3 regions of the Kitasatospora sp. NPDC042419 genome follow, and region 3 is predicted to be linked to each of the others. Evidence: predicted binding sites of a transcription regulator. Region 3 holds the regulator's gene; each other region holds the start of a gene.
What was found. Region 3 encodes HrcA, which represses chaperone genes, less so after heat shock. Its sites were predicted from a motif close to TTNGCACTCNGNNNNNCNGAGTGCNAA; they were not measured.
Positions count from the first base shown of each region.

Region 1: groES (co-chaperone GroES) is a predicted target of HrcA. The motif match lies at 3,245-3,271, and genes of this name have one in related genera.
Region 2: AC067J_RS22035 (FmdB family zinc ribbon protein) is a predicted target of HrcA. The motif match lies at 3,478-3,504, and genes of this name have one in related genera.

Region 1 covers NZ_JBWKAW010000002.1:555,885-561,150, forward strand. The annotation lists gene tsaD (tRNA (adenosine(37)-N6)-threonylcarbamoyltransferase complex transferase subunit TsaD) at 1-260, shown strand, start outside; gene AC067J_RS06365 (hypothetical protein) at 257-520, shown strand; gene AC067J_RS06370 (polysaccharide deacetylase family protein) at 610-1,572, shown strand; gene AC067J_RS06375 (THUMP-like domain-containing protein) at 1,548-2,747, opposite strand; gene AC067J_RS06380 (hypothetical protein) at 2,844-3,164, opposite strand; gene groES (co-chaperone GroES) at 3,413-3,718, shown strand; gene groL (chaperonin GroEL) at 3,833-5,266, shown strand, end outside.
Region 2 covers NZ_JBWKAW010000011.1:163,511-168,776, forward strand. The annotation lists gene AC067J_RS22015 (phosphatase PAP2 family protein) at 1-205, opposite strand, end outside; gene AC067J_RS22020 (sigma-70 family RNA polymerase sigma factor) at 633-1,604, shown strand; gene AC067J_RS22025 (hypothetical protein) at 1,756-2,082, shown strand; gene mscL (large conductance mechanosensitive channel protein MscL) at 2,111-2,530, opposite strand; gene AC067J_RS22035 (FmdB family zinc ribbon protein) at 3,167-3,466, opposite strand; gene AC067J_RS22040 (MFS transporter) at 3,605-4,951, opposite strand.
Region 3 covers NZ_JBWKAW010000001.1:727,158-732,423, reverse strand. The annotation lists gene AC067J_RS03270 (Uma2 family endonuclease) at 1-399, shown strand, start outside; gene AC067J_RS03265 (DUF3097 domain-containing protein) at 406-1,239, opposite strand; gene pspAB (PspA-associated protein PspAB) at 1,270-1,854, opposite strand; gene htpX (zinc metalloprotease HtpX) at 1,964-2,884, opposite strand; gene hrcA (heat-inducible transcriptional repressor HrcA) at 3,145-4,179, shown strand; gene dnaJ (molecular chaperone DnaJ) at 4,255-5,266, shown strand, end outside.

The sequences.
Region 1 (5,266 bases), on a different contig from region 3:
TGCGCGAGATGGCCCAGCAGCGCTGCGACAAGGCCGGCATCCGGCTCCGGGTGCCCCGCCCGGGCCTGTGCACCGACAACGGCGCGATGGTCGCCGCGCTCGGCGCCGAGATGGTCTGGCGGGACCGCGCGCCGTCCTCCCTCGACCTGTCGGCCGACTCCTCGCTGCCGGTCACCGAGACCCACGTGCCCGGCGCCGCGGCCGCGCACGGTGACGTCCACGGCCAGGCGTACGACGCGCTGACCGGGCCGCAGAAGTGACCACCACCGCCGCGATGTGGGAGGCCCGGGCGGCCGACGGGCGCGCCGCCGAGCTCTCCGCCTGGGTCCGCGGGGTCGCGCTGCCCGCGCTGCGCGGCTCGGCCGGGCTGGTCCGCGCCGAGCTGTTCGCCGCCCCCGGCGAGCGCGTGCTGCTGATCACCTGGTGGACCGGCGAGCCGGTGCCCGTGGCCGAGCCGCCGGCCGGGCTGCTGGGGCGTCCGGTGCACCGCTGGTCCTTCACCAGCGAGCACGTGGAGTAGCGCCGCAGGAGGAGGCCGGGTGCGGCCACCCCCGCCGATCGGCTGCTCGAAGGCCCGACCGGGAACCGAACACGTGACCGTTACCGTGCATGGCGACGAGATCGCTGGACGGGACCGGGGAGCGTGGCGCGGTGAAGAGGCACGGGCGGGGCAGGACGACGGCGTACGCGGTGGGGGCGCTGGCACTGCTGGCGGCGGCCACCGGGTGCGGCGGCGGCGGGAGCGGCAACCCGCCGGCGGCGGCCACCTCCCCGGCCGGCCCCGGCACCTCCGCCCCGGCCGCCTCCGCCGCGCCGCAGCAGCCCGCGGCGACCACGCCGGCCCCCGTGCCGGTGCCCGCCGCCGGGGACGCGGCCGCCTGGGCGAAGTGGAACCTCAAGCCGCTGCCGCCCGCGCCGCCGGCGCCCGCCGACAAGCCGGTGAAGCTCCCGCGGAGCGGACCGGTCCCGGTGTTCAGCGAGGTGCGGACCACCGACAAGGTCGTCTTCGTCACCATCGACGACGGTGCCGAGAAGGACCCGAAGTTCGTCGAGATGCTGACCGACCTCAGGGTGCCGGTCTCGATGTTCCTGACCCGCGACATCGTCAAGGACGACTACGGCTACTTCAAGCGCCTCCAGGCGCTCGGCAACCACGTCCACAACCACACCGTGGACCACGCCCAGCTGAGCAAGGTGACGCCGGAGAAGCAGCGCGCGGAGATCTGCGACGCCCAGGCCGCGCTCACCCAGCAGTACGGCACCGCGCCGCTGCTGTTCCGCCCGCCGTACGGCGACGGCGCCAACACGGCGGCGCTCAACGGGGCGGTGCGGCAGTGCGGGCCGAAGGCCGTCGTGCTCTGGCGGGAGTCGATGCAGATCCACGACATGCAGTACCAGGCGGCGGACAGGAAGCTGCGGCCCGGCGACATCGTCCTCGCCCACTTCCGGGGTCCGAAGGACCTCAAGGGCGAGACGATGACGCAGATGTTCGGCGAGATGCTGGCGCGGATCCAGGAGCAGGGCTTCGCGGTGGCCCGGCTGGAGGACTACATCGAGGCGCCCGCCGGCTGACCGTCGGCCCGGACCGGCTGCCCCAGCATCATCAGCGGCCCGTTGTCGGTCCGGCTGAGGATCACCGTGACGGAGTTCGGGCCGGACGGCTTCAGCTGGCGGCGCAGGTCCTCCGGGGTGATCGCCATCCCGCGCTTCTTGATCACCACCGTGCCGACGCCCCGCTCGCGCAGCAGCGCCTTGAGCTTCTTGATGTGGAACGGCAGCACGTCGGTCAGCTCGAAGGCGTGCGCGTAGGGGGTCGCGACCAGGTCGTCCGACGTGACGTAGGCGATCTTCGGGTCGATCAGCCGGCCGTTCACCCGCCCGGCCACCTCGGCGACCAGGTGGGCGCGGATCACCGCGCCGTCCGGCTCGTACAGGTACCGGCCGACCGGGCCGGCCGGGGGGTCGGGCAGGTCGCCGCCGGTCAGGCTGGCCTGCTGGGGGAGCAGGGTGGCGCGGTGCGGGCTGCCGGCCCGGGTGCCGAACCAGAGCACCGCCTCCTTGACGTCGCCGTGGTCGGAGACCCACTCGGCCTCGGCGTCGGACGGCACCGCCTCGTGCGGGATGCCCGGTGCCACCTTGAGCGCGCCGACGGGGGTGCGCCGCCCGGCCTCGATCGCCCAGGAGAGCGGCGGGGCGTAGGCCTCGGGGTCGAAGACCCGGCCGCGCGCGGTGCGCCTGGCCGGGTCGGTGAAGACCGCGTCGTAGCCGGTGACGTCGACGTCGGCGACGTCCGCGCAGCGCACCTCGACCAGGTCGGCCAGGCCCAGCGCGGCCGCGTTGGCGGCGGTGGCGGCGCAGGCGGCCGGGTCCTTGTCGACGGCGAGCACCTCGATCCCGGCCCGGGCCAGGGCCAGCACGTCGCCGCCGATCCCGCAGCAGAGGTCGGCCAGCCGCCGTACGCCGAGACCGGCGAAGCGGCGGGCCCGCCACTCGGCGACGCTGCGCCGGGTGGACTGCTCGACGCCGTTGGGCGTGAAGTACATGAGGTCGGCGTCCGCGCCGAACTTGGCCCGCGCGCGCTGCCTGAGCCGGGCCTGTCCGAAGGCGGCGGACACCAGTTCGGCCGGGTGCTCCCTGCGCAGCCGGGTGGCCAGCGCCAGTTCGTCCTCCGGCGCGAACTCGCGCAGTTCGGCGAGCAGGGCCTGGCCCCGGTCGGTCAGCAGGGGCTGCAGGTTGTCGGTCTCCACGGGGCCATTCTCGCCGGTCGGGGCGCCGGGGGAGCGCCGGGCGGAGCGGCGGCACCGGAGCGGGCCGCAGGGGCGGGCGGACCGGAGCGCGGCCGGTCAGACCAGCTGGAACCACCAGTGCGCGGTGAGCGGCGAGAGCAGCGCGGCGACCGGCACCAGCCGCCAGCCGGCCCGTCGGGTGCGCCACGCGACCGCGACGGGCGGCGTGAGCGCGAGGGCGCCGCCGACCAGGACGACGAACAGGACCACTCCGCCGGCGTCGCTCATCGCCGCGCCCATGGCCAGGGCGAAGGCGACGAAGGCGACCAGGGCGGTGGCGGCTCCCAGCAGCGGGAGGGTGGCGAGCGCCAGCAGCAGGTCACGGCGGAGGGACGGGCCGGTGCGAAGGGAGGTCGCGGTCAGGGGGGTCGCGGTCATGGGACGAGTGTGCGGTCGGGGGCCGGGGTCGCACATGAGTACGGCTACTCATCCGGAACCGGGGTCCGGGAGGCGCGTCGTTGGCACTCTGGTTGACTGAGTGCTAACCGCGGCCTATGGTCGTGCCTAGCACTCCCCACCGGGGGAGTGCTAACGCGAAGACGCGTGTCTGACCCCCGCGACGGCAGACGCGCAGGTTCGCCCCTACCCGTTAGAAAACCCCGTAATCTCCGAAGGGGAGCTCGGACGTGACCACCAGCAGCAAGGTTGCCATCAAGCCGCTCGAGGACCGCATCGTGGTCCAGCCGCTCGACGCCGAGACCACCACGGCCTCCGGCCTGGTTATCCCGGACACCGCCAAGGAGAAGCCCCAGGAGGGCGTCGTCCTGGCCGTCGGCCCGGGCCGCTTCGAGGACGGCCAGCGTCTGCCGCTCGACGTCGCCGTCGGTGACATCGTCCTGTACTCGAAGTACGGCGGCACCGAGGTGAAGTACCAGGGCGAGGAGTACCTGGTTCTGTCGGCTCGCGACGTTCTCGCCATCATCGAGAAGTAAGACGTCAGGCCCGCCCCGGATCCGTGTCCCAGTGACAGGGGCCCGGGGCGTGGTTGTTGGTTCACGTAGTCGAGCGGCCGCCGTGATGGCCGCAGCCCCGAGGGAATAGGGAACATGGCGAAGATCCTGCAGTTCGACGAGGACGCCCGCCGCTCGCTGGAGCGCGGTGTCAACAAGCTGGCCGACACCGTCAAGGTGACCATCGGCCCCAAGGGCCGCAACGTCGTCATCGACAAGAAGTTCGGCGCTCCGACCATCACCAACGACGGTGTCACCATCGCCCGTGAGGTCGAGCTCGACGACCCGTACGAGAACCTTGGCGCGCAGCTCGTCAAGGAGGTCGCCACCAAGACCAACGACGTCGCGGGTGACGGCACCACCACCGCCACCGTGCTGGCCCAGGCCCTGGTGAACGAGGGTCTGCGCAACGTCGCCGCCGGTGCCGGCCCGGCCGCCCTGAAGAAGGGCATCGACAAGGCCGTCGCCGCCGTCTCCGAGCACCTGCTGTCCATCGCCCGCGAGATCGAGGGCAAGGACGACGTCGCCGCCGTCGCGACCCTCTCCGCGCAGGACACCCAGGTCGGCGAGCTGATCGCCGAGGCGATCGACAAGGTCGGCAAGGACGGTGTCATCACCGTCGAGGAGTCGAACACCTTCGGCGTGGAGCTGGACTTCACCGAGGGCATGCAGTTCGACAAGGGCTACCTGTCGCCGTACTTCGTCACCGACGCGGAGCGGCAGGAGGCGGTCCTGGAGGACCCGTACATCCTGATCAACCAGGGCAAGATCTCCTCCATCCAGGAGCTCCTGCCGCTGCTGGAGAAGGTCGTGCAGGGCGGTACCTCCCGCCCGCTGCTGATCATCGCCGAGGACGTCGACGGCGAGGCGCTGTCCACCCTCCTGGTGAACAAGATCCGCGGTATCTTCAACGCCGTGGCCGTCAAGGCCCCGGGCTTCGGCGACCGCCGCAAGGCGATCCTGGGCGACCTGGCCACCCTGACCGGCGGCACCGTGATCTCCGAGGAGGTCGGCCTCAAGCTCGACCAGGCCGGTCTGGACGTGCTGGGCACCGCCCGCCGCGTGACCATCACCAAGGACGAGACGACCATCGTCGACGGTGCCGGTGACACGGAGGCCGTGGCCGGCCGCGTCGCCCAGATCAAGGGCGAGATCGCCAACACCGACTCCGACTGGGACCGCGAGAAGCTGCAGGAGCGCCTGGCCAAGCTGGCCGGCGGCGTCTGCGTCATCCGCGTCGGTGCCGCCACCGAGGTGGAGCTGAAGGAGCGCAAGCACCGCCTGGAGGACGCCATCTCGGCGACCCGCGCCGCGGTCGAGGAGGGCATCGTCGCCGGTGGTGGCGCCTCCCTGGTCCACGCCGCCAAGGTGCTGAACGACGGCCTGGGCCTGACCGGCGACGAGGCCACCGGTGTCGCGGTCGTCCGCAAGGCGCTGCACGAGCCGCTGCGCTGGATCGCCCAGAACGCGGGCCTGGAGGGTTACGTCATCACCTCCAAGGTCTCCGAGCTGGAGCCGGGCCAGGGCTAC
Region 2 (5,266 bases), on a different contig from region 3:
CAGCGGTCCAGACGGTGTGCTCCGTGGCGTAGCGGTGCAGGCCGTCCACCAGCCCGTGGTCGAACCGGTCGAGCGGACGCCAGCGGGTCTGCACCAGGGCCGCCAGGACGGCGAACAGCGCGGCACAGCAGACCGCGAGTGCCGTGTGCCGGAGCAAGTGGCGATCACGCGGGGTGATGGTGGGCGAGCTGTTGGTCAGGTGCATGGCTGACACCTTCCCAGCCGGTCGTGCTGATCGAGCGCTGAGCCGATAGCGATTTGGCATCTTTTGTGCGGAGGACCTGCGTGCGCCGGGGGGCGGGCGCGACCCGCGCGGGAACGCGGGTGGCGGCCCGGGGGTTCACGGAAGGGGGCGGCGCGCGGGCGTGCGCCGCAGTGGTGCCGGAGAGTGTCCGGCGGCGCGGTGGGATCGCCCCGAAGCGGCACCTCGGGTGCTCGGCCGGTCACCCTCCGTTCAAGGGCGGGGTGAAATCCGGCAGGATACTGCATCGCCGGAAGAATCTGAGCGACTTGGGAATGTTGTCCGGATTCTGTTCGTTGGATCGTTACGTGTGAGGCCCCCCGGGGCCCCCACTTCTTGCCCTTTCCGGGCAGGCAGGCAGACCTCGGCAACACCAGCAAAGGGAGCAAGCATGGCCACCCGTGCCGTCGTTCGCGACAGGGCCGACCGGACTCGCGCGGCCCGCCCGACCAACCTTGAGGCCGACCGCGACTTGGTCGGCATGTACCTCGACGAGATCGCCAGGACGCCCCTGCTCGATGCCGCCGAGGAGGTCGAGCTCTCGCTGCGGATCGAGGCCGGCGTGTACGCCCAGCACCTGCTGGAGGAGGACGAGCTCCCCGAGGGAATGCAGCGCGAGGAGCTGGAGGCGATAGCCGAGGACGCCGAGCGCGCCAAGGACGTCTTCATCCGGTCCAACCTCCGCCTCGTGGTGGCCGTCGCCCGGCGCTACCCGCGCAGCGGGCTGCCGCTGCTGGACCTCATCCAGGAGGGCAACGCGGGTCTGGTGAGGGCGGTCGAGAAGTTCGACTACGCCAAGGGTTTCAAGTTCTCGACCTACGCCACCTGGTGGATCCGACAGGCGATCACCCGGTCGATCGCCGACCAGTCGCGCACGATCCGGCTGCCCGTCCACCTGGTGGAGGAGCTGGGCCGGATCCGGCGCGTGCAGCGGGAGAAGTCCAAGGAGCTGGGCCGGGAGGCCGACCCGTCCGAGATCGCGGCCGAGCTGGACACCACCGAGGCCCGGATCAAGGACGTGCTGGACTGGGCGCGCGACCCGGTCAGCCTGAACATGTCGGTCGACGACGAGGGCGAGACCCAGTTCGGCGACCTCGTCGAGGACACCGGCGCGACCTCCCCGGAGGACGCCGTGATGGTCATGCTCCGCCGCGAGGAGCTGGACGACCTGATCGGGCGGCTGGACGACCGTACGGCCTCGATCATCCGGTCGCGGTACGGGATGGAGGACGGCCGCGAGCGCACCCTGACCGAGGTGGGCAAGCAGCACGGACTGACCAGGGAGCGGATCCGCCAGATCGAGAAGCACGCGCTGGCCGAGCTGAAGAAGATCGCCGATCACGCGGGCTTCGAGGCGGCGTGACGGCCGGCGGTCGACGGCCGGAAGGAACGGGCACGGTGGGCCCGGTGCGGAGCGCTCCGCACCGGGCCCGCGTGCGTGCGGCGGCGGTTGTGAGGCGGGGGGGCTTCTAGGCTGTAGGGGCGGGCGGGGATCGGCGAGGACGGTGGACGGCATGGGTGACGGCGGCGGTGTGAGCGGCATGGACGGCGGGGACGGCTCGGTGGAGAAGGCGCAGACGGACGGAGCCGCGACGGACGGAGCCGCGACGGACGGAGCCGCGGCGGTCGGAACGCCGACGGGCGGGCGGGAGCCGGTGCAGGACGGCCGCGCCGGGGCCCGCCGGTCGGAGCGCGCCCGGCTGGTCTTCCGGGACCCGTTGGACCAGCAGTCCCGGGACGACACCGACGCCGGCTGGGGCAGTCGCCCGGGGGCGGGGGAGAGCGGTGGACGGGGGCTGGACTGGTACCTGAGCCAGCGCCCGCCGCACCACGGCGACTGACCGGCGGCCCGGCGCCGGCCGGTGCGCCTCAGCGGACCTGGGTGACCAGGGCGTCGCGGATCTCGGTCAGCAGGGTGACCTCCTTGGCCTCGGCCTCCGCCGCGATGTCCTCCGGCGTCTTGCGGTGGGCGGTGTACCTGGTCATCGGCAGGATGAGGCAGAAGTAGACGACGGCGGCGGTGATCAGGAACTGCAGGGCCGCGCTCAGCACGCTGCCCCAGAGGATGAGGATTCCGGACGTGACCTCACCGCCCGCGCCCAGCTCGCAGGGGCCCTTGAGGCAGGAGCTGTAGGACGCGAGGTCCCTGGCTCCGAACAAGCCGACGATCGGATTGATCACGCCCTTGACGAAGGCGTTGATGATGTTGGTGAAAGCGGCGCCGATGACCACGGCGACGGCCAGCTCGACGACATTTCCACGCAGCAGGAACTTTTTGAAGCCTTTCATGCCGCGTGAACGACGAAGTCGTTTTCCGGTTACGGGTGATCTTCGGCTCCCCCCGATTGACAACCCGTTCGGTGGGTGGGGGCCGCGTCCGGCGGGGGCAGGCCCGCTCGCGCGGGGCCGAAGGCGAGCGCCGCGGCCATGGCGAGCAGGAGGAGGGCCGGTCCCCCGGAGCGGTGCCGGAGCGCCTGCCGGAGCCGGTGTCCGCGCCCGGCTCCCCGTCTGATCGGCGGGAACGGCGGCACCGGCTGCCGCGGCGGGACACTCGGCGCGGGCAGCGGCGGGAGCGGGAGGGGGAGCGGGCGGGAGTGGCTTCTGGTCGGCACGGGCACCACCGGTGGTCGCAGGGTGCCGGCCCCGGCCGGGTCCGTTTCCGGTCGGCCTCGGGTCGGCTTCTCTTGACGCACACTCTGGGCCGCCCGCGCGACGGGTGGAAATCTTTTCCTCAGCCTGTGGACAACTCGGGGCTGTGGATAACGCGCATCCCCCGGACGTGTGAATTCATGGGCCGTTCGGGGGAGTGTCGTCAATCAGGGAATGCGAACGGCCCGCCGCACCCGCGTGTTTGCGGGTTCGACGGGCCGTTCGATGATCTGTTCCGGCAGTCCGGCAGTCCCGGTCCGGTCGCTGTCGCGGAGGTCAGCCTGCCGCGGGGGCCGGGCTCGCCGCAGGGGCGGAGCCGCCCGAGGACGAGGCCGTGGACGAGGACGACGAGGTCGACGTCGACGAGGTGGTGGACGAGCTCACCGAGCTGCTGGAGGAGGAGCGGCTGTCGGTCCGGTAGAAGCCGGAGCCCTTGAAGACCACGCCCACGGCGGAGAAGACCTTGCGAAGGCGTCCCTCGCAGTCGGGGCACGTGGTCAGCGGCTCGTCGGTGAACTTCTGCACCGCCTCCAGGCCGTTGCCGCACTCGGTGCACTGGTACTGGTACGTGGGCACTTGTCTTCCTCCTGGCACTCTCGCCTGATGAGTGCTAACGATGGTCAATGATGCGGCATTCCGCTGGATCAGTCCAGCGACTCGGATGTGAGATGAGTCCGGCCCGTCGCCGGGACGCCGCCCCGCACCGCCCGGCGTTCAGCCCTTGGCGGCGCCCACCAGCTGAGGAGCGACACCCGACCCCGCGCCCGACCCGGCGCCCGATCCGGCGGCCACCGTGTTCCCGGCCCCGGCGCCCGGCGCGACCAGCAGGCCCCGCAGGGTGACCAGCGCGGCCAGGCCCAGCCCGGCGCCGGCCACCGGCACCAGGAATCCGGCCGACGGCCCGTTCCCGTCGACCAGCTGGCCGGCCACCATCGACCCGACCGCCAGGCCCAGCCCGATGGCGCCGGTCAGCCAGGTGAATGCCTCGGTCTTGGCGCCGTCCTCGACCAGCGTCTCGACCAGCGTGTACCCGGTGATCAGGGTCGGTGCGATGGCCAGGCCGCAGAACAGGCCGGCGACGGCCAGCGAGGCCAGGTTGGGCATCGCCCAGAGCGTCGAGCAGCCGATCACCAGGAGCGCGTAGCTGGCGAGCATCCGGTGCCGGGCGGCGTGCCGCCAGGCGATCATCCCGTAGAGCACGCCGGCCAGCATCGAGCCGCCGGCGAAGATCCCGTACACGGTGCCGCTGGCCCCGGGCTGTCCGACCGACTCGGTGAACGCGGCGACGGAGACCTGCATCGCGCCGAAGACCGTGCCGACGCCCAGGAACGCGCCGGCCAGCAGCCGGACGCCGGGCGAGGCGAGGGCGGAGGCCCGGCGGGCGCCCGGAACGTGCGGGTGCAGCGCGGGCGCGGTGCGCCGCTGGGCGGCGAACGCGAGCCCGCCGACGACGGTCAGCGCAGCCTCGGCGATCAGTCCGGTCGCCGGGTTGACCGTGGCGGCGATGGCGGAGGCCAGCACCGGGCCGATCACGAAGGTGAACTCGTCGGTCACCGACTCGAAGGCGAAGGCGGTGTTCAGCTTGGCCGGCGGCGCGCCCTCCGCGGAGAGCTTGGCCACCCAGCGGGCCCGGACCATCGCGCCGATCTGCGGCACGGAGGCACCGGCCGCCGCGGCGGCGAGGAAGAGGCTCCAGACCGGTGCGTGGCCGAGTGCCAGCGCGATCAGCGCACCGACCGAGACGGCGTGCACCAGCACGGTCGGCACCAGGACGGCGGCCTGGCCGAAGCGGTCGGCCAGCCGGCCGGTCTGCGGCCCGATCAGGGCCTGGGCGACGGCGGAGACGGCGGCGGCGGTGCCGGCGGTGCCGTAGGAGCCGTGGGTGTCGCGGATCAGCAGCAGGATGCCGAGGCTGAGCATCGCGTAGGGGAGCCGGGCGGCGAAGGCGGGGACGAGGAACGTCCAGGCTCCGGGGGTGCGCAGCAGCGCGCCGTACCCGACCCGGGTGGGGGTGGTGTCGGCGCGGTCCTCGGGCGCGGCGGGCAGGTCGTGCCCGGGCATGGCGTCGTCGACCGTTCGGCGGGCCGTCACGGTCGGTCCTTCCTGCTGCCTGGTAGCGCGGCAGGGCATGAAAAAGCCCCGACGGCGCCGAGAGTCGTCCTCTCGCGCGTCGACCGGGGTAGATACCGGGCCGGCCGGCGGGGTCACCGAGGGCCGGACCGCGGCCGCCGAGCGGTCGCGCCAACTCTGCATCAGGCAGATGCTGGGGGTGTGTCATCCAGAGTAGCTATACGCGCGTAGATGGCGCGCTTCCCTCCACAATACAGGGCATGCCCAAAGTTGTCCTGCCTATCGAAGGTGAATGCCGGTCGAACG
Region 3 (5,266 bases):
GACCGGTGGCGTCCGCTCACCACGCAGGACCTGGCGGTCCCCGGCCAGGCCAGCGAACCGCAGCCGGACCTGGTCGTCTTCGAACGAGGCGCGGTCGAGGAACACGGCCGACTGCTGCCGTCGCCCTCGGTCACCCTGGTGGTCGAGGTCGTGTCCAGGACCAGCGTCGACCGGGACTACCGGACCAAGCGGGAGATGTACGCCGAGGGCGTGATCCCCGCCTACCTGATCGTCGATCCGATCGAGGGGCAGTGCGTGCTGCTGACCGAGCTGGACCGGGGTTCCGGGGCCGGGCAGCCGCACTACATGTCCGAGCGGACCAGCAAGTTCGGCGATCCCGTCCCGGTCGACCTGCTCGGCGTCACGCTGGACACGGCCGACTTCCAGCGGTACGTCTGATCCGCCTCACTCCGGCAGCGTCACGAAGTCGATGAGTTCCTCGACCCGGCCGAGCAGGTCCGGCTCCAGGTCACGGTAGGAGTCCACCGAGGCGAGGATGCGCTTCCAGGCGGCGGGGGTGTCCACCGGCCAGCCGAGGCGGCGGCAGACGCCCTCCTTCCACTCCTCGCCGCGCGGGACGGCGGGCCAGCCCGGGATGCCCACGCTGGACGGCTTCACGGCCTGCCAGACGTCCACGTACGGGTGCCCCACCACGAGGACCGCCTCGCCGGTGACCCGGGCGGCGATCCGGTGCTCCTTGGTGCCGGGGAGCAGGTGGTCGACCAGGACGCCGAGGCGCCGGCCCGGGCCGGGGGCGAAGTCGGCGACGATCGCGGGCAGGTCGTCGACGCCCTCCAGGTACTCGACCACCACGCCCTCGATCCGCAGGTCGTCGCCCCAGACCCGTTCGACCAGCTCGGCGTCGTGCCGGCCCTCGACGTAGATCCGGGACTCGCGGGCCACCCGGGCCCGGGCGCCGGGCACGGCGACCGAGCCGGACGCGGTGCGGCCGGGAGCGCGGGAGGGCGCCGGCGCGGCCGCGGCGGGCCGGACCAGGGTGACGACGCGGCCCTCCAGCAGGAAGCCGCGCGGGACCAGCGGGAAGACCCGGTGCTTGCCGAACCGGTCCTCCAGGGTGACGGTGAACCCCTCGGCGGTCCGCTCGCAGCGCACCACGGCCCCGCAGAAGCCGGTCGCCGCCTCCTCGACCACCAGGTCGCGCTCGGCGGCGACCTCGGGGGCGGGCTGCTGCTTCTTCCACGGCGGGGTCAGGTCGGGTCCGTACTGGCGGCTGCGCATGCAGCGACTATAGGGAAGACCGACGGAGGGTCAGAGACCCGGCGCGCCCCAGACCGGGAACCAGCGGGTGAGGTCCTTCTCCAGCCGCAGGTCGTTCCCGAGCAGCGCGTTGACCTGCAGTTCCAGCGGGCTGTCGCGCTTCTCGCCGCCGCCCGGCACCGGCGCGAAGGGGTAGAAGGTGCCCCGCTTGTACAGGTACACGAGGGCCAGCGGCCGGCCCGTCTCGTTGCGGAAGGCGACCAGCGAGCAGAGCAGCTGCGGCCCGAAGCCGTTCGCCTCCAGCTCGCTGTTGACCGCGTGCAGGTCGTTGACCAGCTCCGGCAGCTCCCCGGGCGTGTGCCGGGCCAGCAGCCAGGAGTAGCCGTAGGTGTCCTTGGACGCCTCGACGGGGACGCCGCCGCGTTCGGTGTCGGCGTCCAGGAGGGCCCGGACCTGCCGTTCGACCTCGCCGAACGCCCCGCCCTCCACCGAGGCGAAGCAGACCGACCCGACACCGGTGGGCCGGAACCCGGCCGCCGCCTCCAGGGTGAGCGCGGCGGAGGGCACGCCGAACAGCTGGTCGAGGTCGGGCTTGACGGGCTTGGTGCGGCCGAACAGGGCGTCCAGGATTCCCACGGTGGTCCCTTTCCCTCCCCTCCCGGAGGAGGCGGTTCACGAGGAGGCGGTTCGGTGGAGGCGGTTCAGCGGCCGATCGGCGGCCGATCCGCGGCTGATCGGTGGCCGATCAGTGGCCGAGCCGGGTGGAGATCTCCGCCAGCTGCTCCAGCCGCTTCTCCAGCGTCGGGTGGGTGGAGAACAGCTGGGCGGCGGTCTCCCGGGCGTTCAGCGCGGGGGCGAAGTAGAAGGCGTTGTAGGCCTGCGACTGGCGCAGGTCCTTGGTCGGGATGGCGGCGATCTGGCCGGTCACCTTGGTGAGCGCCGACGCCAGCGCGCTGGGGCGGCCGGTGAGCTGGGCGGCGGCCCGGTCGGCGGCCAGCTCCCGGTAGCGGGAGAGCAGCCTGGTCAGCAGGAAGCTGATCGCGTAGACCACGATCGACACCAGCGGGATGACCAGGGCGGCGAGCGCGGCGTTGGAGTCGTTGCTGTTGCGGGCGCCGCCCATGAACCCGCCGTACATGGCGATCCGGGTCATGGCCCCGGCGAGGACGCCGAGGAAGCCGGCGATCGTCATCACGGCGACGTCCCGGTGGGCGACGTGCGACAGCTCGTGGGCGAGCACGCCCTCCAGTTCCTCGGGCTCCAGCCGGCGCAGCAGCCCGGTGGTGACGCAGACCACCGCGTTCTTCGGGTTGCGGCCGGTGGCGAAGGCGTTCGGCATGTCGTTGTCGGCGACCGCCACCCGGGGTTTGGGCATGTCGGCCAGCGCGCAGAGCCGGTCGACGGTGCCGTGCAGCTGGGGGTACTGCTCGGGGGTGACGCGGTGGGCGCCCATGGCGCGTTCGGTGATCCGGTCGCTGAACCAGAACTGGGCGACGAACAGGCCGCCGGAGATCAGGACGATGATCGGCCAGGCGCCGCGCAGCAGCACGATCAGCAGGCCGGTGAATCCGACGTACAGCAGCCCGATCACGAACATCGTGCCGACCATCCGGCCGGTCAGGCCGCGGTCGGGTGCGAAGCGGGTGTGGTGGCCCGAGGTCGACATCGCTGGTCCTCCGTTCGCCGTCCGCTTTCGATGCTGCCACCCGGCCGGGCCCGCGGCATCACCCGCGCGCCGCGAACTGCGGGCAGGATCACCCCGGCCGGGCCGTTCCTGAGGTCGGACCCGGGCCTTACACTGGCAGGTACGGTTCTGGCACTCGTGTGTTCCGAGTGCCAAGCCCGGGCCCTCCCAGAGGGGGCCGAAGCGACTCGAAACGGACACGTGTCACAACGGACAACGCGTGAAGACGGAGGTGCGTGCCCATGGCCGGTGAGGTCCGCCAGCTGGACGACCGCAAGCTCGCGGTGCTTCGCGCGATCGTCCAGGACTACGTGGGGACCGAGGAGCCGGTGGGTTCCAAGGCCCTGGTGGAGCGGCACAACCTCGGGGTCTCCCCGGCGACCGTCCGCAACGACATGGCCGCGCTGGAGGAGGACGGCTACATCCACCAGCCGCACACCAGCGCCGGGCGCATCCCCACCGACAAGGGGTACCGCCTGTTCGTGGACCGGCTGGCGGAGGTGAAGCCGATGAGCGCGCCCGAGCGGCGGGCGATCCGGCACTTCCTGGACGGGGCGGTCGACCTCGACGACGTGGTCGCCCGTACGGTCCGGCTGCTCGCCCAGCTGACCCGCCAGGTCGCTGTGGTGCAGTACCCCTCGCTCTCCCGTTCCACCGTGCGGCACATCGAGCTGGTCGCGCTGGCCCCGGCCAAGGTGATGCTGGTCCTGATCACCAACACCGGCCGGGTCGAGCAGCGGATGGTGGACTGCCCGGGGGCGGTCGGCGAGACCGTCCTTGCGGACCTCCGGGCCCGGATCAACGCGCGGGCCGCCGGACAGCGGCTGCCCGACGTCCCGGGGCTGCTGGAGGACCTGCCCGCCCAGTTCGAGGCGGGTGACCGGCCGACCGTCTCGACGGTCCTGGCGACGCTCTTCGAGGCGCTCGCCGAGCAGAACGAGGAACGGATCATGCTGGCCGGCACGGCCAACCTGACCCGTTTCGGCCACGACTTCCCGTTGACCATCCAGCCGGTGCTGGAGGCACTGGAGGAGCAGGTCATCCTGCTCCGCCTCCTGGGTGAGACCGCGGACGCCGGGATGACGGTCCGGATCGGGCGCGAGAACGCCTACGAGGGCCTCAATTCCACCTCCGTCGTCTCGGTCGGTTACGGTTCGGGCGACGAGAGCGTGGCCAAACTGGGTGTGATCGGTCCGACCCGGATGGACTATCCGGGCACAATGGGGGCGGTGCGAGCGGTGGCACGGTACGTGGGCCAGATCCTGGCCGAGTCGTAGGAAAGGCCACCGCCAGGACCCTGGCGGTGGTTCCAGTCGCAAGCACTTCTACAGGCGGAACAAGCGGAGCATTTGGTGGCCACGGACTACTACGCGGTACTCGGCGTCCGACGGGATGCGGGGCAGGACGAGATCAAGAAGGCGTTCCGGCGCCTGGCACGCGAACTGCACCCGGACGTCAACCCGGACCCGAAGACGCAGGAGCGGTTCAAGGAGATCAACGCCGCCTACGAGGTGCTCTCCGATCCGCAGAAGCGCCAGGTCTACGACCTCGGCGGCGACCCGCTGTCGCCGAACGGCGGCGCGGGCGGGCCGGGCGGCTTCGGCGCGGGCGCGGCGGGCTTCGGCTTCTCCGACATCATGGACGCCTTCTTCGGCGCGGCCTCCGGCCAGCGCGGCCCGCGCTCGCGGACCCGGCGCGGCCAGGACGCCATGATCCGGCTGGAGATCACCCTGGAGGAGGCCGCCTTCGGCACCACCAAGGAGCTCCAGGTCGACACGGCCGTCACCTGCACCACCTGCAGCGGCGAGGGCGCGGCCCCCGGCACCTCCGCGCAGACCTGTGACATGTGTCGCGGCAAGGGCGAGGTCTCCCAGGTCACCCGGTCCTTCCTGGGCCAGGTCATGACCTCCCGCCCCTGCCCGCAGTGCCAGGGCTTCGGCACCGTCGTGCCGACCCCGTGCCCGGAGTGCGCCGGCGACGGCCGGGTCCGCGCCCGCCGCACCCTGACGGTCAAGATCCCCGCCGGTGTCGACAACGGCACCCGGATCCAGTTGGCCGGCGAGGGCGAGGTCGGCCCCGGCGGCGGCCCGGCCGGCGACCTCTACGTCGAGATCGCCGAGACCAGCCACACGGTGTTCCAGCGGCGCGGCGACGACCTGCACTGCACCGTCACCATCCCGATGACGGCCGCCTCGCTCGGCACCCAGGTGCCGCTGCAGACGCTCGACGGGCTGGAGGAGGTCGACATCCGGCCCGGCACCCAGTCCGGCCAGTCGATCCCGCTGCACGGCCGCGGCATCACCCACCTGCGCGGCGGCGGCCGGGGCGACCTGATAGTGCACGTCGAGGTGCAGACGCCCACCA